Regions from separate parts of the Aminobacter sp. MET-1 genome, predicted to be linked through region 2. Evidence: riboswitches for the same ligand, from Rfam matches in the RefSeq annotation. Region 2 holds a riboswitch; each other region holds the start of a gene.
What was found. Region 2 has a riboswitch for cobalamin ahead of bluB (5,6-dimethylbenzimidazole synthase). Riboswitches for the same ligand answer to the same signal wherever they lie in the genome.
Positions count from the first base shown of each region.

Region 1: linked by a shared signal. The riboswitch ahead of NDO48_RS05020 ((2Fe-2S) ferredoxin domain-containing protein) and the one ahead of bluB (5,6-dimethylbenzimidazole synthase) in region 2 are both predicted to bind cobalamin.
Region 3: linked by a shared signal. The riboswitch ahead of NDO48_RS08970 (CbtB domain-containing protein) and the one ahead of bluB (5,6-dimethylbenzimidazole synthase) in region 2 are both predicted to bind cobalamin.
Region 4: linked by a shared signal. The riboswitch ahead of NDO48_RS13435 (ribonucleoside-diphosphate reductase subunit alpha) and the one ahead of bluB (5,6-dimethylbenzimidazole synthase) in region 2 are both predicted to bind cobalamin.

Region 1 covers NZ_JAMSHL010000003.1:7,897-14,982, reverse strand. The annotation lists gene nikB (nickel ABC transporter permease) at 1-452, opposite strand, end outside; gene NDO48_RS05025 (ABC transporter substrate-binding protein) at 456-1,988, opposite strand; gene NDO48_RS05020 ((2Fe-2S) ferredoxin domain-containing protein) at 1,990-2,688, opposite strand; cobalamin riboswitch at 2,925-3,131, opposite strand; gene NDO48_RS05015 (LysR family transcriptional regulator) at 3,366-4,256, opposite strand; gene NDO48_RS05010 (DMT family transporter) at 4,429-5,325, shown strand; partial or broken gene NDO48_RS05005 (nucleoside hydrolase) at 5,512-6,486, opposite strand; gene NDO48_RS05000 (MFS transporter) at 6,763-7,086, opposite strand, start outside.
Region 2 covers NZ_JAMSHL010000007.1:71,872-78,957, forward strand. The annotation lists gene NDO48_RS12195 (DUF459 domain-containing protein) at 1-615, opposite strand, end outside; gene NDO48_RS12200 (lytic murein transglycosylase) at 632-1,858, opposite strand; gene galU (UTP--glucose-1-phosphate uridylyltransferase GalU) at 2,108-2,995, shown strand; cobalamin riboswitch at 3,063-3,246, shown strand; gene bluB (5,6-dimethylbenzimidazole synthase) at 3,294-4,010, shown strand; gene NDO48_RS12215 (outer membrane beta-barrel protein) at 4,199-5,875, opposite strand; gene NDO48_RS12220 (KpsF/GutQ family sugar-phosphate isomerase) at 6,063-7,061, shown strand.
Region 3 covers NZ_JAMSHL010000005.1:61,211-68,296, forward strand. The annotation lists gene NDO48_RS08955 (methyltransferase family protein) at 1-177, opposite strand, end outside; gene NDO48_RS08960 (DUF1624 domain-containing protein) at 174-1,172, opposite strand; gene NDO48_RS08965 (gamma-glutamylcyclotransferase) at 1,286-1,975, shown strand; cobalamin riboswitch at 2,044-2,240, shown strand; gene NDO48_RS08970 (CbtB domain-containing protein) at 2,276-2,455, shown strand; gene NDO48_RS08975 (CbtA family protein) at 2,472-3,251, shown strand; gene cobU (bifunctional adenosylcobinamide kinase/adenosylcobinamide-phosphate guanylyltransferase) at 3,244-3,753, shown strand; gene cobO (cob(I)yrinic acid a,c-diamide adenosyltransferase) at 3,753-4,370, shown strand; gene cbiB (adenosylcobinamide-phosphate synthase CbiB) at 4,382-5,347, opposite strand; gene cobD (threonine-phosphate decarboxylase CobD) at 5,346-6,404, shown strand; gene NDO48_RS09000 (tyrosine phosphatase family protein) at 6,401-6,904, shown strand; gene NDO48_RS09005 (creatininase family protein) at 7,023-7,086, opposite strand, start outside.
Region 4 covers NZ_JAMSHL010000008.1:56,233-63,318, forward strand. The annotation lists gene NDO48_RS13435 (ribonucleoside-diphosphate reductase subunit alpha) at 1-2,515, opposite strand, end outside; cobalamin riboswitch at 2,622-2,832, opposite strand; gene NDO48_RS13440 (HNH endonuclease) at 3,240-4,139, shown strand; gene NDO48_RS13445 (OsmC family protein) at 4,250-4,672, shown strand; gene NDO48_RS13450 (nucleotidyltransferase domain-containing protein) at 4,746-5,351, opposite strand; gene NDO48_RS13455 (ClbS/DfsB family four-helix bundle protein) at 5,614-6,126, shown strand; gene NDO48_RS13460 (MarC family protein) at 6,228-6,857, opposite strand.

The DNA.
Region 1 (7,086 bases), on a different contig from region 2:
AGGGACTCTCCGACCAGGCTCAGCACCCGGGTCACGTGATCGGTGGTGCGCCCGGCATAGAGGCCGCCGAGGATTCCACTTGGAATGGCGATGACGAACATCACCACAAGTGCGGCACCTCCGAGTTTCAGCGTTGCTGGAAGGCGAGCCGTCAGCTCGTAGGCAATGGGCTGGCGACTGCGCAGCGAGGTTCCGAGATTGCCCGTTGCCACGCGTCCGAGCCACGTCACATATTGCTGCGGCAGAGGGGCGTTCAGGCCCATCTGGTCGCGCAGCTCATCGATATCGCGCTGGGTGATCTGTGCGGAATCGAGGCCGGGCTCGACCATGGTCAGCAGCACCGCCGTGGCCGGATCGCCCGGGATAAACCGCAGCATCAGGAAGACGACCACGGTTATCCCGAACAGGACCGAAAGCCCGGCCAGGGCGCGTCGGAGCGCGTAGCCGAGCATTCGTCACTCCGCCGCGATGTACATCGACGGCGTGATGTCGCGCGGACGCTCGACGTCGACGCCTGCGACGCGCCTGTTGTGCGCGATGCCGATCAGTTCGGCGTTGGCGACGTAGATCAGCGCGGTGTCGGCCAACACTTTTTCCTGGATCTGCCTTGCCAGCGCAAAGCGAGCGTCGGTGTCGGCTTCGGTGCGCAGCTGGTCGATGAGCGCGTCGACCTCAGGGTTCGCGTAGCGTTGCCAGTTCTGCACGGCGTCCGAACGGTAGAAGCTGGAGAGCTGGCCGTTGAGGTCGCCTGTGGCTGTGCCGCACGAGCAGTAGGTCGCGATGTCGAATGCCCCGTCGAGCATGATCTGGTTGGAGGCCGTCGGCTCGACGACGTGAAGCTTGGCGGAAACGCCGATCTTGCGCCACTGCGCCTCAAGAGCGATGGCGACGGTCTGCCACCAGCCATAGGTCAACACGGTGAATTCGAGCTTCTTGCCGTCACGCTCGCGGATGCCGTCTGCGCCAGGCTTCCAGCCGAGTTCGTCCAGCAGCGCCCTTGCGCGGTCAGGGTCGGTGACCTGCTTCGTCTCGATCGCGTAGGGCAGGCCGGTGGGAAAGTGCCCGGTCGAGTGCGTCGCAAATGGCGCCATCACGCCGTCGACGATCTCGTTGCGATCGGTGCCGAGGCTGAGTGCTTCCCGCAGCTTCACATCCTGAAGCAGAGGGTTGCGGTAGTTCATCCAGATGTTCCAGTTGCTCGCGTTGACGACAGGGAACTTGTAGTCTTTGGAGCGGACATAGGCGCGGCGCTGCTCGAACTGGACGTTGGCATCCATGTCGGCCTCGCCCGACTGCATGGCCAGATAGCGGGTCTGCGGATCGACGACGAAACGGGCTTCGAGCCGCTGGAGCTTGGGCTGCTCGCCCCAGTAGCCCTCGAACGGCTTGGCCACCACGAGCTCGCCGGGGACAAACTCGGCAGGCTTGAAGTAGCCGGAGAGGTCGGCCTCCAGCGCGTATCGATCGCCGAGTTCTTCGGCGCGCGCGGCGTTGTGCACAGCGATCGTGACCGTCTTGAACAGGAATGCCGGGTCCGGCCTCTCGGTGCGGATTTCAAGCGTGGTTGGACCCACGGCCTTGAACGTCGCGCCACGCAGGATCGAGGCCGCGCGGGTGTTCTTGGCCTGGTGTCGCTCGAAGGATGCCTGGACGGCCGCCGCATCGACGGGCGCGCCGCTCCAGAACCTGGCGTTCGGCTGCAACTCGATCCGCCACAAAGTCGGTTCAACCCGCTCCCAGCTTTTGGCGAGCGCCGGGATGAGGTTTGCGCCGTCGAGCGTGGCATGAACCAGCGGCTCGGCGAAGCCGTTGTTGATGATCCGCTGGGCATCGATGTTGATGGGGTCGAGCGAGCGCGGCATGTTTGCCGTAACGAGCCGCAAGACCTGCTCGTCCGCAGGCGCCGCTTCCTGGGCGAAAGCAGGCAAGGCGAAGGTCGACCAGGCGGCGGCAAGCGCGGCCAATGCAGTCCGCGAAAGATAGTTCATCTTACTCTCCTGTAGATGTGGAATTCTTGGGCACGAGACGCAGCCGCTGTTTGCGGCCCGTCGGCTGGTAGGCGAAATCTTCGACGACCCGGCCGCCGAGCAGGTGTTCCTCGACGATACGGTCGACCGCCGTCTCAGTGACGCCGCCGTAATAGGTGCCTTCGGGAAAGACCTGGAGCACGGGCGCGAGATTGCAGGGCCCGAGGCATGTCGCCTTGGCGGTCATCGTGCCGTCGCCGGTCGTGCGCAGCTTGCGGTTTTCCTGCACATTGCGCAGGTGGCCCCAAATCGCGTGTGCGCCGGCCGCGTTGCAGGCGCCGCCTTCGCAGACAAGGACCCGTCGCTTCTGCGCCGGCACCAGCGATCCTTCCAGCTTCACGGGATCGTCGGTTGGAATTGCAGGCTCGGCAGAAGCACCGTTGATGAGAGCCCCGAGCAAGGGCTCGAAATGGAGGCTCTGGGCGATATCGCGGGATATCCGGATCGGCGGCCACGCACCTGGATGTTCGGACTGCCAGCGCTTCAGCGAGCGTGTGATCCAGTTGAGGAATCCTGGCTCCAGCGGAAGAACCAGCGGCACTACGATGATGGTTTCATAAGGCCCGCCGCGCAATGACAGGAGCGCGTCGCGCAGCGAGGGCTGACCCTGCTCGGAATAGCAGGCAACCGCCGTAGCTACCCCCTGTAACAATGCAGCCATTGCCCCCATGCGTTGCATTTCGGCATGCGGAGCCGCTGCAAATGCCGACTTTGCGACCAGCAATACGGCCCGCCCGGACGCCACTTTGCCCGGCTTGAGTTTGGAGTTCGAAAAAGGAAAATCTGTTTCCAACGAAAAAATCCCCGACCTGATGCGAGCGGGGATATGGAAACGTGGCCGCGCAGACATGCCAGAGGCAGCCGCGACAGCGCGCGCTCCTGTGGCACACCCCGACCACGGAACCTAAGCAGTCAGGCAGGTCTCCTGGCTCGCGGTTCATCGCTGTTTCGCCTGTCTTCCCAGCACCGAAGTGCCAGTGACGTCGTTGGCGTAACAACTCGCCGCTTACAGTTGCGGGTCAGCTCCGGTTTCGCACCGGATTCCCTCTTAGCTGTCACGTCGGCGCAGGCCGTCGCGACAGAACCTTGACGGGCGCAACCTATCGCTATCGACCTTCAAGTCAATCCCCGTTCGTCAGCCATTTGCCGGAAGACCCAAAAAGCAGATTAGCTATATTGTGAGCACGAACATGCCATGGCTGGCTGTTCTTCTTGGTGTGACGTCATTCGACTTGCGCACGGCATAGTCAGCGTCAGCAGCTTGTTGTCGGCACCTGCCGGACGTCTGTTTGTGGCGCGAGCAAGAGCTTTCACCTCCTGGCGGAGAACAGGAATTGGCTAGCCTGCCAATGCCAGTTTGCCGTAGCGGCTGACCTCGGTCTCAATCTCGGAGATCAGGCTTTCGAGGGCAGGGTTCCTCGTCTTTTTCGCCCGTCGCACCACGTAGACAAGCTGCGGGGGCGCGGGAAGGCTGTTGTCGAGGATCTCCATGTCCGGACGCAGATGGCGGTCACTCAGGAGTGCGACGCCCAGTCCCGCATTGACCGCAGCGACGATGCCTGCGGCGCTTGAGCATTCGAACACGGTTTCCAGCTCCGCCCCGCCATCCTGTCCAATGTCGATTGCCCAGCGTCGGTAGAAACAGTCGCCGTCGAAGGACAGGAACGGGATCGGTCCTTCAGGATCCAGCAGCAGTTCGCGGGATTTGACCCAGTGCAGGTTTTCGCGAAACAGCACCAGGTCGGTCGGTCGCACCTCATGGGCGAAAACCTGCACGATGGCCACATCCATCTCGCCGCGCTCGAGCATCGCGCGCAGAACCAGGCTCATTCGAACCTTTGTTCTCACCGCGACATGGGGATGCTGGCGCCGGAAGCGCCCGAGGATGCGCGACAGGTCCGAGCATGTGGTGTCCTCGGTGAGACCCAGCAGGATCCGGCCGGCCAGATCCGACCTGGCGAAGGTGATCAGCGCCTCGTCGTGCAGGTCGAGGATCTTTGCGGCGTAGTCGAGCAGCGCCGTTCCTTCTGAGGTAAACATGCCGCCGCCGGGCCGTCTGTCCAGCAACTGGCAGCCAAGGCTCGTTTCCATGCGCTTGATCTTGTGGCTCACGGCCGATTGCGTCAGGCCGAGCGCCTCGGCAGCCCGGGTGACGCCGCCGTGGAGCCTGATCGCCCGAAGCGCGCGCAGCGCGTCGATGTCCAGTCGCCTCGCATTGATCTCGTTCATTCCGGGCCTCGACGCCAATCCACTTCTGACGGGGATTACATTCGTCTTCGGACGGTATTTTTGCAAGAAACGATTACCGTTCGGCAATGAATGTCATCGCCTGATCGAAATTTGTCATGTGCGCGCCATCAAGGGAACGGCTAACCCGGGATGATATCCATCTGGGCTTCCCATGACCGATCTTTCCCTGTCTTCCACGGACCCGACACGGTCCCGCTTTCTCTGGCCCCTGATGGCAACGCTGCTGGTGATCGGCTGGAGTTCGGGGTTCGTCGGCGTCCGCTATGCCAGCGAACAGGCGAGCGTGGCCGTGCTGCTGTTCTGGCGCACGCTGCTGTCGGGGGTGCTGCTGCTGCCGTTTGCCCTGGCTTTCGGGCCGAGGATGCGTCTGCGCGCCGTGATGTCCCAGGTCGGGTTCGGCGTCATGGCCGTTTTCATCTATCTGGGCGGTTTTGCGGTGGCGATCGAGCAGCGCGTGCCGACCGGGCTGGTCGCGCTGATCTCCGATCTCGTGCCTTTGGCGATCGCGGTCATGGCTCAACCGCTCCTGGGCGAGCGGCTTACCGGACGGCAGTGGCTGGGCACCGCCATCGCCGTTGCGGGCGTGCTGATCGTGTCCTTCGACAGCTTGAGTTTCGGCACCGCTCCCTTGTGGGCCTACGGCTTGACCATCGCTTCGATGATGGTGTTCGCCTTTGCGTCGGTTCTGCGCAGGGGGCGCGAAACGCTGAACATGCCGGTGCACCAAAGCCTGTGCATCCACACGCTGACAGGCGCTGTGCTGTTCGGCATCTGCGCGCTCGCCCAAGGAGAGATCGCCCCGCCCATGACGCGCGAGTTCGCCATCGGCATGGTCTGGCTCGTGCTGATCTCTACCTTTGCCGCCTATTCGGTGTATTACACCATGCTGCGCATGTTCCCGGTGGCGAAGGTCAGCGCGGCCATCTATCTGAGCCCGCCGGTGACGATGCTGTGGGCCTGGGCGCTGTTTGCAGAACCGCTGACCCCGGCCATGTTTCTGGGGCTGGCTGTGACGCTGGTGGGGGTGTGGCTGACCTCGCGCGGATAAATCAGGTCGTTGCCGCGGCGCGGATCGTGTTGCCGTCCTCGTCGCTCCGGGTGGTGACGCGGGCTGCCGGCCATCAGACCTTCAGAGGCGAGGGGGCCGCCACCAGCTGGCCGCTTCCGAAGCTTGAACGCCTGAAGCTGCCGGACCGCATCCGGCCTGCCAGCTGCCCCGCGCCCTGAGGACCGGTCATGACTTGCGGGCGGTGAGGCGCTCCAGCGCGTCGACGATCAGGTCGCAGAATTTGGCATGGTCGAGCTGCATCGCGACCGTGTGGCGGAAGTTGACCTGCTCGCTGGCGGTGCCGCCGAAATGGCGCATGCCGCCCATTTTCTCGAAGTTGCAGACGGTCATGCCCTTTGTCCACCGGCCGGCGGTTTCGACGCGGATGTCCGCTTTTTCGGTGGTGAAGACGGAGGCGTCGATCATGGCGGCGACGCAACAGGCATCATGGACGGCAGGATATTCGATCTGCAGGAGGCCGCCATGCGTGGTGGCAATGAACGCCCAGATATCGAGGATGAACTTGCTGATGGGGCCGCCGACGGCGCGCACCCTGTCTTGAAGCTGCGGGGTGGCCAGCGCCTGGTGGGTGAGGTCGAGCCCGACCATGGTGACGTCCCAGTTGGCGCGGAACACGATGTCGGCGGCTTCCGGATCGCCATAGATGTTGAACTCGGCGGCGGGCGTGATGTTGCCGCGCGTATAGCTGCCGCCCATGGCGACGACCCGTTTCACCCGCTCGACGATGCGCGGCTCCTTGCGGGCAGCAAGAGCGATGTTGGTGTATGGCCCCACCGGCACGAGCGTGACCGTCTTTGGCTCATGCACCATGACGGTGTCGATGATGAAATCCACCGCATGACGCTTGTCGAGCTCGAAGGAGGCAGGTGGCAGCACCGGCCCGTCCAGCCCGCTGTCGCCGTGGATCTCGATGGCAAAGACCTAGTCGCTGATAACAGGACCTGGCGATCCCTTCGCAACCGGCACCTTGATGCCATAGGCGGTGCACACCGACAGCGCATTGCGCGTGGTGTTTTCGACAGTGTGGTTGCCCGACACGGTGGTGATGCCGAGAAGGTCGATGGCTGGATTGCCCGCCGCCAAAAGGATGGCGATGGCGTCGTCGTGCCCGGGATCGCAGTCGAGGATGATCTTTTCCATCAGAGCGCCTTTCTGTCAGCCGAGCGTGCCTTGACTAGAGACTGCCACGCCCGGCGCCGTCAAGCTTTCCGGTCCAAGCCGCTCGACCAATCCCAGGCGCACCCTTGAGGCGAAATCGAAGCTGGGGCGTTTCCGCTTTTCTTCGAAGCGCGGAAACCTTCTCTTTGGAAAACTGCCGCGCGGTTTTCCTGGAATTGCGGAAGCTTTCTCTCTTTGTTTTTGCGCAATTCCTGACGGAAAACCGCCGCGCAGTTTTCCTGGAATTGCTTCGGGCGTTCATCTTCCAGGCAGCCGGGCTGCGGCCACGGGCGCGAAACCGGCCAGCAGCGTCGCGGCGATCATCGCGCCGGTGACCACGAAAAGGGCGCCGGACAGCGAGATGACCGTCATGACGGCACTGGCGAAAATGACGCCGGTCGCGTTTGCGGTGCGCAAAAGGGCAAAGACCTCGGGCCGCTTTCGTGGCGGTGCCAGGTGATCGAGCACAAGGGCATAATGCGTTCCAAGCGGCGCCAGCACGAAACCGACGAGCATTGCTCCCACCACTGTCGTCACGATGGAGGGTCCAAACGCGGCAAGGGCCGCCCCCAGCGTCATCAC
Region 2 (7,086 bases):
GCGGCTGGTGTACTCCTTCATCCAGGCGGTGCTCATCGGCGGTTCTCTGTTGTCGCCGACACGCATCTGCTGACGGTCGTTGGAGCCGAGCATGACCACAACGACGGCAGGCTTCTCCTGCTCGATCAGTATCTTCGCCTGCTCGGGCCAGTTGTAATAGTCGTCACGCACCAGACCCGACGAACCGCTCGTCTTGTCGATGACGCGGACCTTGGCGTTCTCGCCAAAAACGGTGGTCAGGCCCTCGGCGATGCCGGCGCCGAGAAAATCGCCGATGACGAGGATGGTGCGGGCGTCCGCCGCCTTCTCGACGACAGGCACAGCCGGCTGTGCCGGCTTGGCCGGCGCACCGGCAAGCCCTTCCTGGGGCTTGCGCGGCGCTTTGCGGACCTTCTTGGGCGGCGCGGCCTGAGGCTCTTCGAAGATGTAGGGATCGACGCGCGGCTCACGGCGCGGCATGAACAGGTCGCGCAGCGACCAGCGCCGCAAGATGCCGTCCTGTGCGAAGGCGGGGGTAGGGGCTGCGACAGGGATGGCGGTCATGGCGACCGCCACCGCAAGCAGTGGCATCGTCAGGCGCAGAACGGCTTTTTTCGAGCGACGCGACGATGCCAAACGCAACCTCCGGTGGCTATTTCTTTCGCAGCCATTTGAGCACTTCCATGCTCGGATGGCCGTCCTCCGTCAAGCCCAGCTGTGCCTGAAACGCCTTGATTGCGGAGCGCGAGCCCTCGCCGATCTTGCCGTCGGCCTTGCCGTCATAATAGCCGTGAGCCGACAGGCGCTTCTGCAACTCCTGCTTCTCTTCGAAGCTGAGCTTGGTGAAGGGCCGTTTCCAGTCCTGGACAAGACCACCATAGCCGGCGATTTCGTCGGCAAGAAGGCCCACGGCCAGCGCGTATTTGTCGGCGTTGTTGTAGCGCTTGATGACCTGGAAGTTCTTGGTCATCAGGAAGGCGGGACCGCCGCGGCCGTCGGGCACCTTGAGGGTGGCGACATCGGAGCCGCGCTTAAAGGCCTTGCCGTTGGCGCGCTCGACGCCGAGTTCCGCCCACTTGTCGAGCGTCATCGAGCCCGACGGGAACTTTCGGCCCTCGGGCAGCACGACCTCGTAGCCCCAGGTCTTACCGCCTTGCCAGCCGTTCTTCTTGAGCAGATTGGCAGCGGTGGCTAGCGCATCCGGCACCGAGTTCCAGATGTCGCGCTTGCCGTTGCCGTCGGCGTCGACTGCGTAGGCCTGGTAGCTGGTCGGGATGAACTGGGTGTGGCCCATCGCGCCGGCCCACGAGCCCATCAGATGGCTCTCGTCAATGTCGCCACGCTGCAGGATCTTCAGCGCCGCGATCAACTGGGTGCGGGCATATTTCGAGCGGCGCTCGTCGCCATAGGCAAGGGTCGCCAGCGAGCGCACGACATTGCGCATCACCTTGTCGTTCTTGAGAATCTCGCCGTAGTTCGATTCCATCGACCAGATGGCGAGCAGCACGTAGCGGTCGACGCCGTAGCTGGCCTCGATGCGGTCGAGCCACGGCTTCCACTTGCGCGCCATGGCGCGGCCGACCTCGATGGACTGGTCGTGGACGCGGTTGTCGAAATAGTCCCACACGGGTGCGGTGAATTCGGGCTGGAAGCGCGCTTTTTCAAGCACTTCCAGGTCGGCCGAGGTGACGCCTCGGAACGCACGGTTATAGGTCGACGCTGAAATGCCGTTGTCGGCGGCGACGGCGCGGAAGCCAGCGACCCAGCGTTCGAAGCCGGCCTCGGCCGAAGCCTTGCCCGCAGGCAGCAGCAGCGCGAGCGACAGGCCGGCGATCGTGGCAAATCCTGCCAGGCTTCTGGCGGTCTTGCGAAGGGGCATTCTTTCCTCCTGGAAGAGTTCGGAAAGTCGATTCATCGCCGATGCCGGTTATCAATCAGTTTACCATAGTCCCCCTGGGGACCTAAAAGCCGTGGGTCGGATTGTCCCCCGAAGGCCCAACACAATCAAGATCGCGTGATCTCGGCCTTGCTCGTGCCACCCCATTGTGCCAACGCGTTCAGTATTCTTCAATTCAGGCATGAGAATGTTGTGCCCGATATCGATTTTTCTCTTTCGGACGACCGCGCAATGAAAAGAGTTCGCAAGGCAGTATTTCCCGTCGCAGGCCTGGGCACCCGCTTTCTGCCGGCCACCAAGTCTATCCCCAAGGAGATGCTGACGGTCGTCGACCGTCCCGTCATCCAGTATGTCGTCGACGAAGCCCGCGAAGCGGGCATCGAGCACTTCATCTTCGTCACCGGCCGCAACAAAGCGGTCATCGAAGATCATTTCGACGTCCAGTTCGAGCTCTACGATACGCTTGCCCAGCGCGGCAAAAGCGATCAGCTGGAGCGGCTGCAGAAGCTGCAGCCGGCGCCGGGCCAGACGTCGTTCACCCGCCAGCAGGTGCCGCTCGGCCTCGGCCATGCTGTATGGTGCGCGCGTGAACTGGTCGGCGACGAGCCTTTCGCGCTTCTCCTTCCCGACATGATCATGCAGTCGGAAAAGAGCTGCATGCGCGAGATGGTCGAGCTTTATGCCGAGACCGGCAACAACATCATCGCCGTGCAGGAATGCGACCCGGCCGAGACGCACAAATATGGCATCGTCGGCAAGGGAAAGGCCGTTCATACCGGTTTTGCCATCGACGGCATGGTTGAGAAGCCGAAGCAGGGAACGGCACCGTCGAACCTGTTCATCAACGGCCGCTACATTCTGCAGCCGCAGATCTTCGAACTGCTGGCCAAGCAGGAGCGCGGCGCCGGCGACGAGATCCAGCTGACCGATGCCATGCTGAAGCTCGAGAAGTCGCAGCCCTTTTATGGCTATCACTATCGCGGCCGGACCTTCGACTGCGGCTCGCCGGAAGGTTTTGTCGAGGCCAATGTGGCATTTGCCCTGGCGCGCTCCGACATCAGCGGCCGCATGGCCGAAGTGATCGAAGGGCTTCTGGGCGAGGTGAAACCCAGCCGCTGAGCCCCGTCAATGTCGCCCGCGCGTCATTTTCGGGCGCGCGGCGCGGTGGCCAAGGGCCCGCAAGGCCTGTAGAACACTCCCGCCAGGTGCCCGCTCATGCGGGAGAATCGGGAACACGGTGAAACTCCGTGGCGTGCCCATCGCTGTAAGAGGGACCGTATCGGCAAAAGCCACTGTCCGGCAGGATGGGAAGGTGCTGAAAGCGGGATGAACTCGAAGCCAGAAGACCGGCCCGGCAGAGATGGTCCACCGCATGGACAGGCGGACGGACGCCGTTTCTATCGCAAGGGGACACGCGATGCCGGCCGCCCATGTTCAAACCGCCTGCGGCTCGTTCGATGCCGCGGCGCAGGACGCCGTCTACAAGGCCATCTTCACCCGTCGCGACGTGCGCAGCCATTTCCTGCCCGATCCGATAGACGACGTGGTCATGGCGCGCCTTTTGATGGCGGCGCATCACGCGCCATCGGTCGGCTTCATGCAGCCATGGAACTTCATCATCATCCGCGATGCCAAGCGCCGGGCGCTGGTGCGCGACCTGTTTTTCGCGGCGCGCGGGCAGGAGCTGCCGCATATTGTCGAGGAGAAGCAGGCGCTCTATCGCAAGCTCAAGCTCGAAGGCATCTGCGAGGCGCCGCTCAACCTGGTCGTGACCTGCGATCGGGGACGCTCGGCCAACTCGCCGCTGGGGCGCTGGCACAATCCGGAAATGGATCTCTACAGCACTGTTTGCGCGGTGCAGAACCTCTGGCTGGCGGCGCGTGCCGAAGGCATCGGCATCGGCTGGGTCAGTATCCTCGACCGTGACGCACTGAAGGCATTGCTGGCGATCCCCGAACATGTCGTGCCGGTGGCCTATCTCTGCGTTGGCCGCGTCAGCGAATTCGCCGCGCGCCCAGATCTCGAGCGCCATGGCTGGGGCAACCGGCTGCCGTTGGCCGAGCTTGTCATGAGCGAAGTGTTTGCCGGCGAGGGGGAGCAGGGGGTGAAGGAGGCGGTGGCAGGATTGGGATGAGCGGGGCGGCGGGCGTTCTTGCGCTGCCGGGTGCTCGTTTTGGGGGCTCGCAGCTCCGGCCGTTCTGGACCGTCCCGACAACTTTGCCGGCCACGGCATGGATCCGCGACACTCTCCGCTCGCTACGTCGAGGATGACGAACTGCGGGATGTGCAGGCGACACCAGTCGAAGCCGGCACGCTGAGACCCTAGCGCTGAACTTTCACGCCGACGAAGACGCTGTTGGTGGTGCTGTCGCGGTTGGAGAGCGTGCTGCTGAAGGTCTCGTGGCGCAGGCGTCCGGTGAGGCCGGTGTAGCGGTTGAGCCACCAGGTGAGGCCCGCCTCGGCACTGAGGGACAGATCATGGTCGGTTGAACCGGCGTAATCGCGCCAGCCGATGCCGGCGGCGGCGAAGCCGGTGAGGTTGGCGCGCATCTGGCGCTCGACGCCGAGACGCGCCGCATAGAGTACTGAGCCGCTTTCGCCTGCCGACGTCGAACCTTCCAGCGAGGTGGTGCCGTTGAGGGTGACGATGGTGCCGCGCATCGGCGACCACCGGAGATCTGCGGCGACGGAGGCGGCGGAGATGCTGCCCAGCCTGCCGTCGTCAAAGGTCTGGCCGACCCAGCCGGCGGAAATCTCGCCGCCGAATTTCTCGCCCATGTCGATCTCGACGCCTGCAAGGGCGGCAAACTGATTTGCCGAACGCTCGAAACCGGCGGTGTCGAACCTCAGGTCGTAGATGCGACGGCCGAACTGGATTTCGCCGAACGGGGTCAGCGCCGGCGACACCTCGTAGCCGATGCGCAGCCTGCCATTGTAGAGGGTCGAGTTCCTGTCCTTCTGCGACAGCGTGCCGCCGCCCGACAGAGCGGCGTCGCCATAGCTTTCCTTGACGGCTTCGCCCGATATGCCGAAGCGCAGCTTGCCGACGTCCTTTTCCAGGCCGAGCGAGCCGTTGAAGGTCTGCAGGGTGGGGCGCTCGGCGGTGCCGATGATGACGACGGGCGAGGTCGCCGATTCCGGGCGGACATTGTAGCCGAGGCGGGCAAGTGCGCGCATGCCTTCGGCAAGATCGAGCTGGAGGCGGCCGTCGATGCCGCCGGTGACGTCCTTGACCTCCTGCCCGGACACCGACTTGCGAAAGTTGCCATAGGCATCGACGGTGGCCGAATGGCTGTCCCAGTCGGACGCCGCATTCAGGCGGAGCGTGGTTTCAGACAGGATCGCCGACTTTCCATCCGAACTCGAATCGGCGTTGGAGGTCGCGGTGACGCCCTGTTCCAGGCTTGGCTTGAGCACGAAGGTGCCGAAGCGGATGCCCGTCGGGTCGTAGGGATTGAGCTCGGGCTGCGGCTTGCGGCCTTCGATCGCTGCCTGGCGCGCGGATTCGGGGCCGTTGTCCTCGCTGCCTTCGAAATCCACCGTCTGCTGGCGCACGGTGCCGGTGGTGGTTTCATCCTGCTCGGGGGCAGGGGTCTTCTTCGGCGCGTTCGCCGGCTGTTGCCGGCCGGCGAGCTGCTCGCGCCGCGCCTTGGCCCGGTCGCGTGCCGTGGTCGGCGGCAGCGCCTGCAAGGGGCCCGCGTCGTTGGCGAAGGCATCGTCGGCATTTGGCGGTTCACTGAACAGGCTGGCCGAGGCGTTGGCCGGCTTGTCGGGCACCGCGCCGGGACTGGCCGGCTGGTAGTCCTCGGCTTGGTTCTGCGTGTCGGCGTCCGTTGCCTGGTCCTGCGATGCGTCAGCGGGACGCTTGCGCTTCAGAGGCTTGCCCTGGTCGTCGGTGACCGCGCCGCGCAGCCCGGCATCCTGGGCGTGGACCGGCCCGGCGCACAGCACCGCTGCCACACTTGCCGTTGCCAGCAAGGCGCAGATGCGCGCACCCAAGAGGTGCCCCCTATGCTCCGGCCTGACCCGTGCCATCGTACCCACTGCTTCGCCGGCGCGAACTGCGCCGTGCTTAGCAACTGGTAAATGGCCATGGTTAATGGAGTGTTGAACTGGCCCGCCCGGAAGGGAGGCCGAGGGGCAATATTGATGGACAGCCGGCGTATGACGCGCTAACGCATGCGCCATGCACGCTGGATCGCTGAAAAAAGAGCCGGACCCGCAGGCGTCGATCGCCTCGGCACTTCGTACCATCACCACCGAGCAGGCCGGTATCGCCGCACTCGTGGCGGCGCTCGAAGGCCCGCTGGGTGAGCCTTTCGCGCGCGCCGTGTCGGTGCTCGGCCAGCTCAACGGCCGCGCCATCATCACCGGCGTCGGCAAGAGCGGACATATCGGCAAGAAGATCGCCGCCACCTTCGCCTCGACCGGCACGCCGTCCTACTTTGTCCATCCCGCCGAGGCCATACATGGCGATCTCGGCATGATCACCCGCGACGACGCCATTGTTGCCATTTCGTGGTCAGGCGAAACCGCCGAGCTAAAGGGCATCGTCGGCTATTCCAGGCGCTTCTCCATTCCGCTGATCGCCATCACCGCCGGCGACGCATCGGCGCTCGCCAGGCAGGCAGATGTCGTGCTGTCGCTGCCGCGCTCGCCCGAGGCCTGCCCGCATGGCCTTGCGCCGACAACCTCGACGCTGCTGCAGCTCGCCATCGGCGATGCGCTCGCCGTGGCTCTGCTCGAGGCACGCGGCTTTACCGCCGATCATTTCCGCACCTTCCATCCCGGCGGCCAGCTGGGCGCCAGCCTGATGCCGGTGGGCGAACTGATGCACACCGGCGACCGCATGCCGGTCGTCACGGTCGGCACCAAGATGCCGGAAGCGGTGAGGATGCTGTCGCAGAAGCGCTTCGGCTGCGTCTGCGTCATCGATGCAGATGGCAAGCTCGCCGGCATCGTTACCGATGGCGACCTTTCCCGCAATCTCGACCGCAACCTGGCTGAAACCCGGGTCGAGGAGATCATGACGACGCGGCCAAAGACGGTGCCCCGCCAGATGCTGGCGGGCGCGGCGATCGCCATGCTCAACGAGAACAATATCGGCGCGCTGATCGTGGTCGAGGGCGACCGCCCGGTCGGCCTCGTGCATTTCCACGATCTGCTCCGGATCGGCGCAGCCTAGCTTCCTCGATCCCGGGATATCCCGT
Region 3 (7,086 bases), on a different contig from region 2:
GATGGCGACGACGCCCAGTATCACCAGCCAGCCGGCGGCGAAGAGCAGGTCCGAGATCGGCTCGGTGATCCAGGGCAAGGGATAGAGCAGGGTGAGCACGATGGCGATGGCAATCGCCAGCAGGTAGATGATCGGCGGCCACGGCACTCGGCTAGGGGCTGCCTTGATGTCGGTCATTGCGCTCCTCCCACGGGTGTCTGGCTGTCCGTACTGGCGGAGCACATGGCGGCGGTGTCGCCGACATGCGCCTTCAGTTCGGGGCTCTTGTCCGATGCATAGAGGCGATCGAGCGAATCGTCCTTCTGCAACTCGTCGAGCATGCACACACAGTAGCGCGAGCAGAATTCGGTGTCGCGGCTCTGTTGGCAAGAGACCTGACACGACTTGAGGAAGCCGACTTCGCGGGTTTCGACAGGGGCGGGGAAGAACTGCGCCCAGGCCCAGACCAGCGAGATCAGCACCGGCTGGTGGATGAGGTAGAAGGCAAGGCTGTGGCGGCCGAAGAAGCCGAGCGGCTTCGACCAGATGCCGGGCTTGAGCCGCGCCAGCCTTTCGAACAGGCCTGCTTTCAACGCCAGTCCAGCCAGGCCCATGCCTGCCAGCACCGCGCCAAACCATGGGAAGACAGGCACGAAGTCGTTGGAGCGGGGAGCGACGGTGTTGAGGCCGACCCAAAGCAGGGCAGGATGGTTGAAGACGTCGTTGCGCAGATAGCTGGGGGCAACGATCACCAAGGCTGCGGCGACGAGCGTCAGCAGCGGCGGCAGGCGTAGGAAAACAAGGCCGACGACGCTGGCAAAGGCGATCTGGTGCAGGATGCCGAAAAAGATGAAGGTATCCGGCATGGCATACCATGTCGCGCCGGTGATGACGGCGGCGGCGGCAACCACCATCGCAAGCCGTTTCCAGAAGCCGCGCCAGCGGATGCCCTTGGCGTGGGCGAGCACCAGGCTTACGCCAACGAGGAAGAGGAAGCTCGAGGCGATCGAGCGGGCGAACAGCTTCCAGCCGCCGAAGGCGGTCATGCCGGGATCGGCATAGCCGAAGAACTCGAGATCCCAGGCGAAATGGTAGATGGCCATGGCGATGAGCGCTGCACCACGGGCGATGTCGATCACCTGGACGCGTGGCGTTTGGGCTTGAACTTGGTCGGTGGTCGGTTGCATCGTCATGGCCATTCGCTTCGGCTTTCGGGTGTTTCGCCGCCCATGCAGCACTATCATGGTTGAAGCGCGGCAACAGAGGGACTAGCCAACGTCATGCACAGGGTTCGGGGATGTCGGCAATGAACGGTCGCGTGATGTCGTTGACCGAGGAGCTGGTGGCGCGCTGCCACCGCGAGGTGGCGGATGCCGGTCCCGATCCCGACGCCCAGCATCTCGACGACGCCGATTATGCGCGAATGATCGACGAGACGCTGGCGGCCAATCCCGAGGAGGGGCCGCTGTGGCTGTTCGCCTATGGCTCGCTGATCTGGAAACCCGAGGTCGAGCATGCCGAGGAGAGGGTGGCGCTGGCGCGTGGCTGGCATCGTTCGTTCTGCATCAACATGACCCGCTGGCGCGCGACAAAAGCCGAGCCCGGGCTGATGATGGGCATGGATCGCGGCGGCCAGTGCAAGGGTGTGGCGCTGCGGCTGATGGATGGCGACCGGCGCGAGCAACTCGACAAGCTCTTCCGTCGCGAGATGACGCTGAAACCCTCGACCTACAAGCCGCGCTGGCTGACGCTGGCCACCGATCAAGGTCCGCTGACCGCACTTGCCTTCGTCATCAACCGCGAAGGCCATGCCTATGCCGGGGCGCTCGGCGAAGACGAGGTTGTGAATCGGCTGGCCACGACGTGCGGTCATTGGGGCTCGGCGGCCGACTATCTCTACAATGTGGTCAAGAACCTGGAACAGCGTTCGATCCACGACCGGCATCTGTGGCGGCTGCAGCATCTGGTGGCGGAACGAATCGCTGCGCGTGCCTGATCGCAGGAACGCCGCATTCGAGCGCTGCGGCGTCGGAATTTGGTTTGCCGCCCCATGCTTTTGTTTCTATAGTCGCAGCCGTCGTCGGTTCCAGTTTTTGGAATCAAGAGGGAATGCGGTGAGGGAGTTTTTGCCCAAAGCCGCGGCTGCCCCCGCAACTGTGTGCGGTTAGCTCTCCCCAAAGGCCACTGAAGCTTGCTTCGGGAAGGCGGGGAAGGGTGTCGATCCGCAAGCCAGGAGACCTGCCGGCGACGAAGACTTTATTCTATGCCCTCGGGTGGAGGGTGAAAGGACATTGAAATGAACACGGTTACTTCCGCACTCGGCACTGGCGTTTCCTCCCAGTCGCGCGCAATGCAGCTGGCGATGGCCGCGCTGCTTGGCATCTTCGTTGTTGGCTTCCTCGGGTTCTCGCATATGGAAGTGGTGCACAACGCTGCCCACGACTATCGCCACTCGATGGCCTTCCCCTGCCACTAACGAAGGCAATCCAACCATGTCTGTCTTTCGCAACGTCGTGTTCATCGCGGCGATCAGCGGCCTATTGGCCGGCGTGATCCTGGCCGCGCTCCAGACCTATTCAACCGACCCGCTGATCTTCAAGGCGGAGACCTATGAGAACGCTGGCGGCCACGATCATGCCGCTACACCCGCTCAAGGCACCGAGGCGACAGCGCCTGCCACTACCGCGCAGTCGACTGCGCCTGCTGTCGTCGCACAGGCCCCGGCCGAGGAAGAAGCGTGGGCGCCTGCCGACGGCTTCGAGCGCTTTGCCTATTCGGCACTCGCCAACATCATCAGCGGTATCGCCTTCGGCCTGATCCTGGTCGCCGTTTCAGAGTTCGCCGGTGGCATCGCCAACTGGCGCCAGGGTGTCTTCTGGGGTTTTGCCGGCTTTGCCGTGTTCACCCTGGCACCCGGCCTCGGCCTGCCGCCAGAACTGCCGGCGATGCCCGCAGCCGATCTTGTCTCGCGCCAGATCTGGTGGATTTCCACGGTCGTCGCCACCGCTGCAGGCCTTGCACTGATCGCCTTCAGGAAATCGTTGCCGCTGGCGATCCTCGGCGTGGCGCTGATCGTTGCACCGCACGTCATCGGCGCACCGCAGCCCGAAAGCCACGACTCGCCGATCCCGGCCGATCTGCACCACAGCTTCGTCGTCGCCGTCACCATCTCCAACCTGGTGTTCTGGGTGGTTCTGGGCGCTGTCGCCGGCTTCGTGCGCAGCCGTTTCATGGGCGAGCAGCCGCAGGCGCTGAACGGTCGCCTTGCCTGAGACGCTGACATTCCTGCTCGGCGGCGCGCGCTCCGGCAAGAGCGCGCATGCCGAGCGGCTCATCACGCAGTTTCCTGCGCCGTGGACGTATATCGCCACGGCGCAGGCCTATGATGACGAGATGCGCGAGCGCATCTCCATTCATGTGGGGCGCCGTGGTGACGGCTGGCAAACGATCGACGCGCCGCTCGATCTGGTGGGCGCACTCGCCGGTCTGCCTGACGGCGCGCCTGTGCTCGTCGACTGCCTGACACTCTGGCTCACCAATCACATGCTGGCGGAGCACGATGTCGCTACCGAATGCGCGGCGCTTATCGAAACGTTGTCGCGTCCGCGCGGGCCGTGGTTTGTGGTGTCGAACGAGGTCGGGCTCGGCATCGTGCCCGACAATGCGCTGGCCCGCCGTTTCCGCGACGATGCCGGCAGGCTCAATCAGAAGGTGGCGGCTGTTGCCGACGAGGTGCTGTTTTTGGTCGCCGGCCTGCCGATGAAGGTGAAATGATGAAGACGATCGACGAGCAGGAAGCCGAGCGCCACAAGGCCAAGATGGCCAAGCGCAAAGCCGTGCAGGATGCCGAGGTCGCCGCCAAGACCATCGTCGAGAAGGGGCTGTTGATCGTCAACACCGGTCCCGGCAAGGGCAAGTCGACCGCCGCCTTCGGGCTGGCGCTGCGCATGTTGGGCTATGGCCACCGCGTCGGTGTGGTTCAGTTCATCAAGGGCGCCTGGCATTCGGGCGAGCAGGACGCGTTTGCCGCCTTCGGCGACCGCGTCGTCTGGCACACGATGGGTGAGGGCTTCACCTGGGAGACGCAGGACATCAAGCGCGACATTGCCGCCGCCGAAGCCGCCTGGGTGAAGGCGCAGGAGCTTTTGGCCGATCCAAGCATTTCGCTTGTCGTGCTCGACGAACTCAACATCGCGCTGCGCTACGATTATCTCGATCTGGAAACGGTTGTCGCGACTCTCAAGAACCGGCGCGAAGGCCTGCATGTGGTCGTGACTGGCCGTAACGCTAAGCCTGCGCTGGTCGAGGCTGCCGATCTCGTCACCGAGATGGGGGCGACCAAGCACCACTTCGCGGCCGGCGTGAAGGCGCAGAAGGGGATCGAGTTCTAGCTTTCGCCGCGTCAGAGCCAGATGGCGAAGCCGACCAGGCCGATGGTGCCGACGAGGATGGAATCAGCCGTCCAGTAGACGCGCAGCGCCGAGCGGATATCCTGGGCATTGGCCTCGCGACGACCGCCTGATCCCATGAAGGCGTCCTCGACCATCACGCCGCCATAGGCGCGCGGGCCGGCCAGCGCCAGGCCGAGCGCACCGGCCATGGCGGCCTCGGGCCAGCCGGCATTGGGCGAGCGATGTTTGTTTGCGTCGCGCCAGACGGCGTCCCATGCGGCCCTCGGATCGGCGCCCGGCACGAAGTAAGCGGCGAGCACGATGGCGAGCGCGGTGAGGCGTGAGGCTGGCAGGTTGATGAGGTCGTCGAAACGCGCCGCCGCCCAGCCGAAGGCCTCGTGGCGCTTGGTGCGGTGGCCGATCATCGAATCGGCGGTGTTGGCGGCCTTGTAGGCAGCGCCACCGGCGAAACCGCCGATGGCGAGCCAGAAGGCGGGTGCGGTGATGCCGTCGGAGAAATTTTCGGCGAGGCTCTCGATGGCCGCGCGGCTGACGCCGGCTTCGTCGAGGCGCTCGGGATCGCGGCCGACGATCTGCGACACGGCCTTGCGGCCGGCAACGATGCCGCCGCTGTCGAGTGCGTCGGCAACCGCCTTCACGTGGCTGCCGAGACTGCGCTGGGCGACGAGGCTGGAGGCGGCGATGGCCGTGAGTAGGATGCCTAGAGGTAACAGGCCGAACAGGCGTTCGAGCGCGAAAGCGATCGTGGCGGGCACGACGACAATGACGAAGAGGGCGACCACGCCCCAGATGCGGCGCACGGCGTCGGTATCGGTGGCTCGGTTGAGGCTAATGTCGAGAAAGGATATCAGCTTGCCGATCCAGATCACCGGATGGCCGATCTTGCGGACAAGCCGGTCCGGATAGCCCAGACCGAGTTCAACCAGAAGCGACAGGAAGGCGAGCGGAAAAGACATGACGCTTCTTGCAGGACGTAGGACAGGGACTGTGGACCACGGCGGCAGCCTGGAACGGGCGAGGGCGCTGTTTCCGGGAGCGCCCGAGCCGTTCGTCGACCTGTCGACCGGGATCAATCCGAACTCCTATCCGCTTTTCGAGCTGCCTGCCACCGCCTTGTCGCGGCTGCCCGAGCCGGGCCGGGCGCGCGACCTCGCAGTGGTCGCCGCCACCGCCTATGGCGCACCGTCGGCGGCCAATGTGGTTCCGGCGCCGGGCACGCAGATTCTTCTGCCGCGCATCGCTTCACTGGTGCGTCCGGGGCGCGCCTTCGTGCTCGGGCCGACCTATCAGGAACATGCGCGCGCCGCGGCTATCGCGGGACATCAAGTGGCCGAGGTCAAGGATTTCAGCCAGCTTTTCGACGCCGATCTCGCTGTGGTGGTCAATCCGAACAATCCGGACGGTCGAGTCGTCCAGCGCAAGGAGTTGCTGGAGCTGGCGGCCAGTCTGCGCGCCCGCGGCGGGCTTCTGGTCGTCGACGAGGCGTTCATGGATGTCGGCCCGCAGGCGCAGAGTCTCGCCGGCGACATCGATCTGGGCGGCCTCGTCGTGCTGCGCTCCTTCGGCAAATTCTACGGACTTGCAGGGGTTCGTCTTGGCTTTGCGCTGACGCATCCAGACATTGCCGGGCGACTGGAGGAGGAACTGGGACCGTGGTCGGTGGCGGTGCCGTCGCTCGAATATGGAATCAAGGCGCTTTCGGACATAGACTGGCAACGCGAGATGCGGACGACGCTGGCGCATGCCTCCCATCGCCTCGACCAGGTTTTCGCTCGCGCCGGCGTGATCGTCACCGGCGGCACGTCGTTGTTCCGTCATGTCGATATTCCCAACGCCGCAGGCCTGTTCACGGCGCTGGGCCGCGAGGGCATTCTGGTGCGCAGCTTTGCCGACAGGCCGACGCAATTGCGCTGCGGTTTGCCGGGCCATGAGGTCGAATGGCGCAGGCTTGACGTCGCGCTGGGCGACTGGGCGCAGGAGCGGGGCGAGGCGAAGAAGGAGGCGGCGCGTTGATTTATGTCTGCCCGCTGTCGAAGGTTGATGACACGGTCACCCGCATAGGTGCGGAGCGGCTGATCTCACTGCTGTCGGCCGGGACGGAGATGATCCGGCCAGTGTCGATCCGCGCTGAAAACCACCTGCTGATGAACATGCACGACATTGCGACCGAGCAGGACGGCATGACGCTGCCCGGCGAGGTCCACGTGCGGCAGTTGCTGGCCTTCGCCCGCGCCTGGGACCGCTCGCGCCCGCTGGCGATCAACTGCTGGGCCGGCGTCAGCCGCTCGACGGCTTCGGCCTACATCATCGCGGCGGCGTTCGATCCCAGCCGCGACGAGGCGGAGCTTGCTGCGCTGTTGCGGCAGCTTTCGCCGACGGCGACGCCCAATCCGCGCCTGATCGCGGTGGCAGACCAGATTTTGGGGCGCAACGGGCGAATGGTGTCAGCAATCGCCGCGATTGGGCGTGGCGCCGATTGTTTCGAGGGCGTGCCGTTCGGGTTGGAGGTCTAAGCCATCAAACCCCAAAGCCTATGGTGAGCCTGTCGAACCGCAGGTGCTGGGGCATGCTGAACTGGGCGCCCTCGTGCTTCGACAAGTTCACCATGTGAGGGCAACCGCGTGGCAGCCCTCAGGCGATCCACTCCGCCAGCTTTGCCTTGCGGATGTCCTGCAGCAGTTTGACGAAGCCAGCA
Region 4 (7,086 bases), on a different contig from region 2:
CGGGCACGCGGTCGATCTGGCCGACCGAGCCGTCAAAATATTTGAGATCGGACACCATGACTTCGTCCCACAGACCTCGGACCTTGAGGTCGTGGAAGAGCTGGGCGTTCACGACGGTGAAGTCACCGGACATGTTCGATTTGACGAACAGGTTCTGGTAACCCGGCTCGATCGACTGCGACACGCCACAGATGTTGGAGATCGTCGCAGTCGGCGCGATCGCCATGGTGTTCGAGTTGCGCATCCCGGTCTTCTTGACGCGCTTGCGCAGGGCCTCCCAGTCGAGTGTGCAGGATGCATCCATCTCCACGCTTGGGCGTGCCTCCTCCAGCAGACGGATGGAATCGACGGGCAGGATGCCCTTCGACCACAGCGAACCTTCGAAAGTCGGATAGCTGCCTCGCTCGGCGGCAAGATCCACCGAGGCCGAGATGGCGTGGTAGCTGATCGCTTCCATGCTCTGGTCGGCGAAGGCGATGGCAGCATTGGAAGCGTATGGGATGCGCAGCGCCTGCAAGGCATCCTGGAAGCCCATCAGGCCGAGGCCCACGGGGCGATGCCGGAGGTTCGAGCGGCGCGCCTCGGGGATGGTGTAGAAGTTGATGTCGATGACATTGTCGAGCATGCGCATGGCCGTGCTGACGGTCTTGGCCAGGCGTTCGAGGTCAAGGCCCTTGTCTGTCACGTGGTTGGCGAGGTTGACCGAGCCGAGATTGCAGACCGCGACCTCGTCCTTCGACGTGTTGAGCGTGATTTCGGTGCAGAGGTTCGACGAATGCACCACGCCGACATGGCCCTGTGGCGAGCGGATGTTGCAGGGATCCTTGAACGTCACCCAGGGATGCCCTGTCTCGAACAGCATGGTCAGGATCCTGCGCCACAGATCGACGGCACGAACCTTGCGGTGAACCTTGATGCCGCCGCTTGCCGCCTTGGCCTCATAGGCTTCGTAGGCCGTGCGGAACGGTTTGCCGTAGAGGTCGTGCAGGTCGGCGGTCTCGTCCGGCGAGAACAGCGTCCATTCCGCATCCGCCTCGACGCGCTCCATGAACAGGTCGGGCACCCACTTGGCGGTGTTCATGTCATGGGTGCGGCGACGGTCGTCGCCTGTGTTCTTCCTGAGGTCGAGGAACTCCTCGATGTCGATGTGCCAGGTCTCCAGATAGGCGCAGACCGCACCCTTGCGCTTGCCGCCCTGGTTGACGGCGATGGCCGTGTCGTTGGCAACCTTGAGGAAGGGCACGACGCCCTGGCTCTCGCCATTGGTGCCTTTGATGTGGGCGCCGAGGCCGCGCACCGGGGTCCAGTCATTGCCGAGTCCGCCGGAATATTTGGCGAGCAGGGCGTTGTCCTTGATGCCCTTGAAAATCGCGTCGAGATCGTCGCCGATGGTGGTGAGGAAGCAGGACGACAGCTGAGGCCTGAGCGTGCCCGAGTTGAACAGGGTAGGGGTCGAGGCCATGAAGTCGAAGGAGGACAGAAGGTCGTAGAATTCGATTGCCTTGGCATCGCGGTCGATCTCCCTGATCGCCAGCCCCATGGCGACGCGCATGAAGAAAGCCTGCGGCAGCTCGATACGCTTGCCCCTGGTGTACAGGAAGTAGCGGTCGTAAAGCGTCTGCAGGCCCAGGTACTGGAACAGCAGGTCACGCTCGGGCTTGAGGGCTGCGCCCAGCCGGACGAGATCGAAACGGCCGAGCTCAGGGTCGATCAGATGGGCCTCGATGCCGGCGGCCACGAACTCACCGAAGTAGGAGGGATAGCGCTCGGCCATCTGGTCCTGCGTAGCCTGCTCGGGGCGGCCGGACACGAAGCTCAGCGCCTCGCGCCGCAGGCGATCCAGCAGCAGCCGCGCCGAGACGAAGGCGTAGTTCGGTTCCTGCTCGACCAGAGTGCGCGCTGCGAGGATCGGTGCCAGCGACAGTTCGTCCAGCGTGATGCCATCATAGAGATTGCGCCGAGCCTCGGTGAGAATGGGCGCTGCCGCTACCGCCTCCAGTCCCTGGCAGGCGTCCTCGACGATGTGCGACAGCCTGATATCGTCGAGCGGGGTAAGAGTTCCGTCGTCGAGCCGGACCTGAAGCGAGGGAGAGGGCAGCGCCGCGATCTCCTTCTCGGCCTGCCGCTCCTTGGCGCGCTCTTCTCGATAGAGCACATAGGCGCGGGCCACCTTGTGATGACCGCCGCGCATCAATGCGAGCTCTACCTGATCCTGCACGTCCTCGATGTGGAAGGTGCGGCCTTCGCCGACCCGGCGCGCCAGCGCAGTCGACACCTGCTCGGTGAGTTCCTCTACCACGTCATGGACACGGCGCGATCCGGCGGCAACCGAGCCTTCGACTGCAAGAAAGGCCTTGGTCAGCGCCACGGTGATCTTGGTCGGATCGAAGGGCGTGACTCCGCCATTGCGGCGGATGACGCGATAGGCAGGTTCTGCCACCGTCGTGTCTTTTCTAGGATTGGAAACAGGGATCGCAGCGATCCCGTTGGAGGTCTGTGTCGAAGTCGCCGGCATCTCTATCCCCGTGGCGTTGCGGACGGGGCTTGCCGGGAACGCTGCTGGACGCAAAATGCCATCGGCCATGCGACTGCAAGCGCACCGCCGGGACACCCCGCCCGAGGTTCGATCAATCCGTCACGGCAGGTCTCCTGGCTCGCAGGTCATTACTTACGTCGGCCTTCCCGATGCGATCGCATCAGTGGCGTTATTCGACGCAAGCTCACTGCTTACAGTTGCGGGGGCAGCGTCGGCATTCCCTTTCGAGGCACCGACTTCCCTCTTAGCTCCCGGGCCGAAATCGACTCGGAAGAACCACGACTTGTATATTTAGTGGTCAAATAACGGGGATGGTCAATATGTGGGTGCTGAGGAATTCGTGGATGATGCTCAACGCAATGTCCATCTGGACCGAGAAACGTCCATTGAGCTGGACAAGCAGGCCCCCACGGGGCAACTGGCGCGACCTCTTTGTCGATCGCTTGCCCGGCTACTCTGTTGAACAGGAGCCATGAATCGGCGCTGTCATCTGTGATGTTTGGGGTGTTGTGAAGAGGCTGCAGCTAAAGGTATGCACGACGCCCCTATGCGTTGACCTCGCTGCAGGGCCCCGATGCGCCTGTTATCGGGTAGTTCCGAGCGGCGAAATCGAGATGCCCCTCTGGCTGATCTTTGAGAAAACCTGCGACAATTCGAAGATTTTCAGATCGCAATTCCCGGATGTTCGCGCTACGGAAGGCCTATGGGGTATGGGGTCTTCATTCACAGGTCGGATTCGATCTACGACGATAGTCCGGCGGAGCGCTATCAATTTCCTTCGCAGTACTTCGGCAGAGTTCAAGCCTGCGTCGGTGACTGGATCATTTATTATGAACCTCGCAAGGTGGCTGACACCAAAGGGTATTTTGCTGTTGCCAGGGTCCAGCAGGTCATAAACGATCCAAGTGTTCCAGGTATGTTCTTGGCGATCATCGAGCCTGGCAGCTATCTCGATTTCGCGAGACCGGTGCCGTTCTCCAATGACGCGGGCGTGATTGAGCGCGGTCTCTTGAACGATGCCGGCGCTATCTCGGGGCGAGCGCAATCTGCTGTTCGAGCACTGTCACCGAGCGACTTCGGTCGGATCGTCAGCCTCGGATTGGATCAGGCGGAGCCACTACTTCCGCGCAATGACCCCGAATTGCCTGTCGACGGCTTCGCGGAGGAGCAGACGCCGTTCGTTTTCGAAGAAGCCCGGGAGCGGACGTCATTTCTCAGTTCGCGCATCGTGCGCGATCGCGTTTTCCGGCAGGTGGTGTTGCGCGCCTATGACGAGCGCTGTGCGGTCACCGGACTAAAACTCATCAACGGCGGGGGACGCGCTGAGGTCGAAGCTGCGCATATCCGACCGGTGGAAGCCAGCGGTCCCGATGTCGTGAGCAATGGCATTGCGCTATCCGGCACTGCGCACTGGATGTTTGACAGAGGGCTCATCAGCCTGTCGGATGAGCTTGAGATCCTGATTTCCCGACAAGCGAACGACGCCGATGGCATTCGCGGGATTATCAATCGTACCGGGCGAGCGCTTGTGCCGATGCGCGGGTCGGATCGGCCTCATCCGCACTTTCTGCGATGGCACAGAGAAAACTGCTTCAAGCACTGAGCGTACGAGTAACCGCTCTGTGCCTTGCGCATCGATATCCGCCGCGCTAGCTGACGATAGAGTCTGTGGTTGTTGCCTGCTGGCATTTTTTGATTGGGAAGGACGTCTTCGTGAAAGCACGTGTGAAATGGGTCGAGGATCGCACCTTCGTCGGCGAGTCCGGCAGCGGACATAAGCTGGTTCTCGGCACCTCGCATGGCACGGAAGGCCGGACGCCGGGCCCGAGCCCGATGGAACTGGTGCTGCTCGGCACTGGCGGCTGCTCGGCCTATGACGTCGTCCATATCCTTGAAAAAGGCCGCGAGGCGGTCGAGGACGTGGTGGTGGAAATGGATGCCGACCGCGCCGAGACCGAGCCCAAGGTCTTCACCAAGATCCACATGCACTACATCGTCAAGGGCAAGAAGCTGTCGTCCGACAAGGTCAAGCGCGCCATCGAGCTGTCGGTCGAGAAGTACTGCTCGGCTTCGGCGATGATGGCCAAGACGGCCGAAATCACCCATGATTTCGAGGTCATCGACACCTCGAACTGAGCGATTGCCGGATGGATCGCGGCCGGGCCGTGGCGTTTCGGGCGCAGCTTGATCAGACCCGGCCGGTGCCTGTCTAGAGCAGCTTTATCCAGTCATGACCGGGGTGCGTTGCCCCGAGGCTGGCTCCCAGCCAGTCGCGTTCGGCCTTCTCCAGTTTTGGCAAGGCGGTACGGAAGTCGAACTCATCCTTGTCACGCTGGTGCTTGGCCTTGAGCAAGAGGATCGCCGCAGCCTTGAGATAGGGGATGCCGGTGTCGGTGACGCCGACCATCTCGGCGCGGGGGCGGACAATCGACTGGTTGCGCTTGCAGACCCAGCTTTCCGGCGTGCCCGGTTCGACCATCATGTCGACGCGCCAGCAGTTATCGGCAACGTCCAGGCACCACACCTGCGAAATCGACGCCGGGATGGTGCTGCCTTCGGGCAGGTATTCGACAATGCCGCCGCCAGCGGTGAAAAAGACGACGCCCTTCAGCGCGCTGCGAAAGATCGGCAAGTCCTCGCGCAGGACGGTGAATTCGAGATCCTCGTGATCGCGGGTCTGGTGTCCGTGCCAGAGGTCGAGGGCCCAGCCGCCGACCACGCACCAGGGCCTGTCGACCCCGGTCAGCCGCGCCGCCAGCTCTCGGGGATGCCAGGTGCACCAGGCATCGTGGTCGGGAGCTTCTGGGTGTTTCATGGCAGCGGATCCTTTGAGCCGATGACCTAGCCCATAGATCCGCAAATCGGAATCGATTTTCGGATAGCATGCTTCTCGGCTTCGAACGCTTCGAATGGCCACGGCTCGTCAGCTGGCGGCGCTCCAGCCGCCGGTACACTTCGCGGACCATCAGTCTGCGCCAGCGCGCAAGTGCTAAAGCTTGCGGTCGGCCAAGGGCGATGCAGCAGGTGGTATGTCTTGGACGGCAACTTCGAATCGCGCGGGCAGGCAAAGTTGAAAGATGAGTGTTCCAGATAACAAGGCCGAGTTGCTTGAGGCGATCGACAGCAGCCTCGGCAAGTTGTGGCGCGACCTGGCAACGGTGCCGGAAGCGCTGGCCGGCGAGGTTTCGCTGGAAGGTCATGCGAAGGGCACCATCATGAGCGTGCGCGACCTCGTCGCCTATCTGATCGGCTGGAACGAGTTGGTGCTGAAATGGCATGAACGCCGCCGCGCCGGCCTCGCTGTCGATTTCCCCGACACAGGCTTCAAGTGGAACGAACTCGGCAGGCTTGCCGGGAAATTCTATGCAGACCATGCGGGACTGACTTGGCCGGCCCTGCTTGAGCGCCTGGCGGATGCGAAGATGCGGATCGTGGCGCTGGTCGAAGAATATCCGGATGCCGAGCTTTATGGCGCACCCTGGTATGAAAAATACACGATGGGTCGGATGATCCAGTTCAACGCCTCGTCGCCCTATGCCAATGCACGTGGCCGCCTGCGCAAATGGCAAAAGGCGAGGGGTGAAGCCTGACATCGCCGCGCTGAAACGCGCTGCGGTCGCGGTCTGACCTGGGCTAACCTGCTGCTCAAGAAAACGGCGCAGGGCATCGCGGCCCGTCGCGCAGCCAGGGTCTACATCGCCACCAGTTCCTTGATGCCGTCGGCGACGAACTGGACGGCAAGGGCTGCGAGGATGACGCCGAGCAGTCGCGTCAGGATCGAGCGGCCGGTCTGGCCGAGGAAGCGGTCGATGCGCTCCGCAAGGATGAAGACCAGATAGGTCAGAGCCAGGCAGGCGAGGATGATGAGGACCAGCGCCAGCTGGCCGGTCCAGCCGCTGAAGGAGCCTGACAGCAGCACGGTGGCCGAAATCGCGCCCGGACCGGCGATCAGCGGGATGGCGAGCGGGAAGGCGGCGATGTTGTGGATGTGGTCGCGGGTGATGGCGACATCCGAAATCTTCTCCTTTCGGTCCTGCCGCTTTTCGAAGACCATTTCGAAGGCGATGAAGAACAGCAGGAAGCCGCCCGCGACGCGGAAGGCGGGCAGGGTGATGCCGAAAACCTTGAGGATGGCGGCGCCGGCAATGGCGAACAGGGCGAGCACGGCGAAGGCAATGACGCTGGCGCGGATTGACACCTGAACGCGCTGCTCGCGGTTCATGCCGCGTGTCACCGCCAGGAAGAGCGGCGCCAGACCCGGGGGGTCGATGGTCACGAGGATTGTCACGAAGGCATTGAAAACAGTGTCGAAAAGCGTCATTCGGCACCTCCCCGTCGCACGCAGGCTAACCCGGCCGCAGTTGCCGCGCCAGTGGCAAAATCGGTCATGCAGCGGCCATTTTTGCCGGTTTCGCCAGCTTCCCCAACGGCATTTCGTGGCAACCGGGCACAATGGCGGCGAGAATATGACGGACATGTCGCCGCAATGTTGGAAGCCTAAGCTATCCATTTGAAATGACGTGGAAAATCAGCGTTGGAAAAGCGCCGCC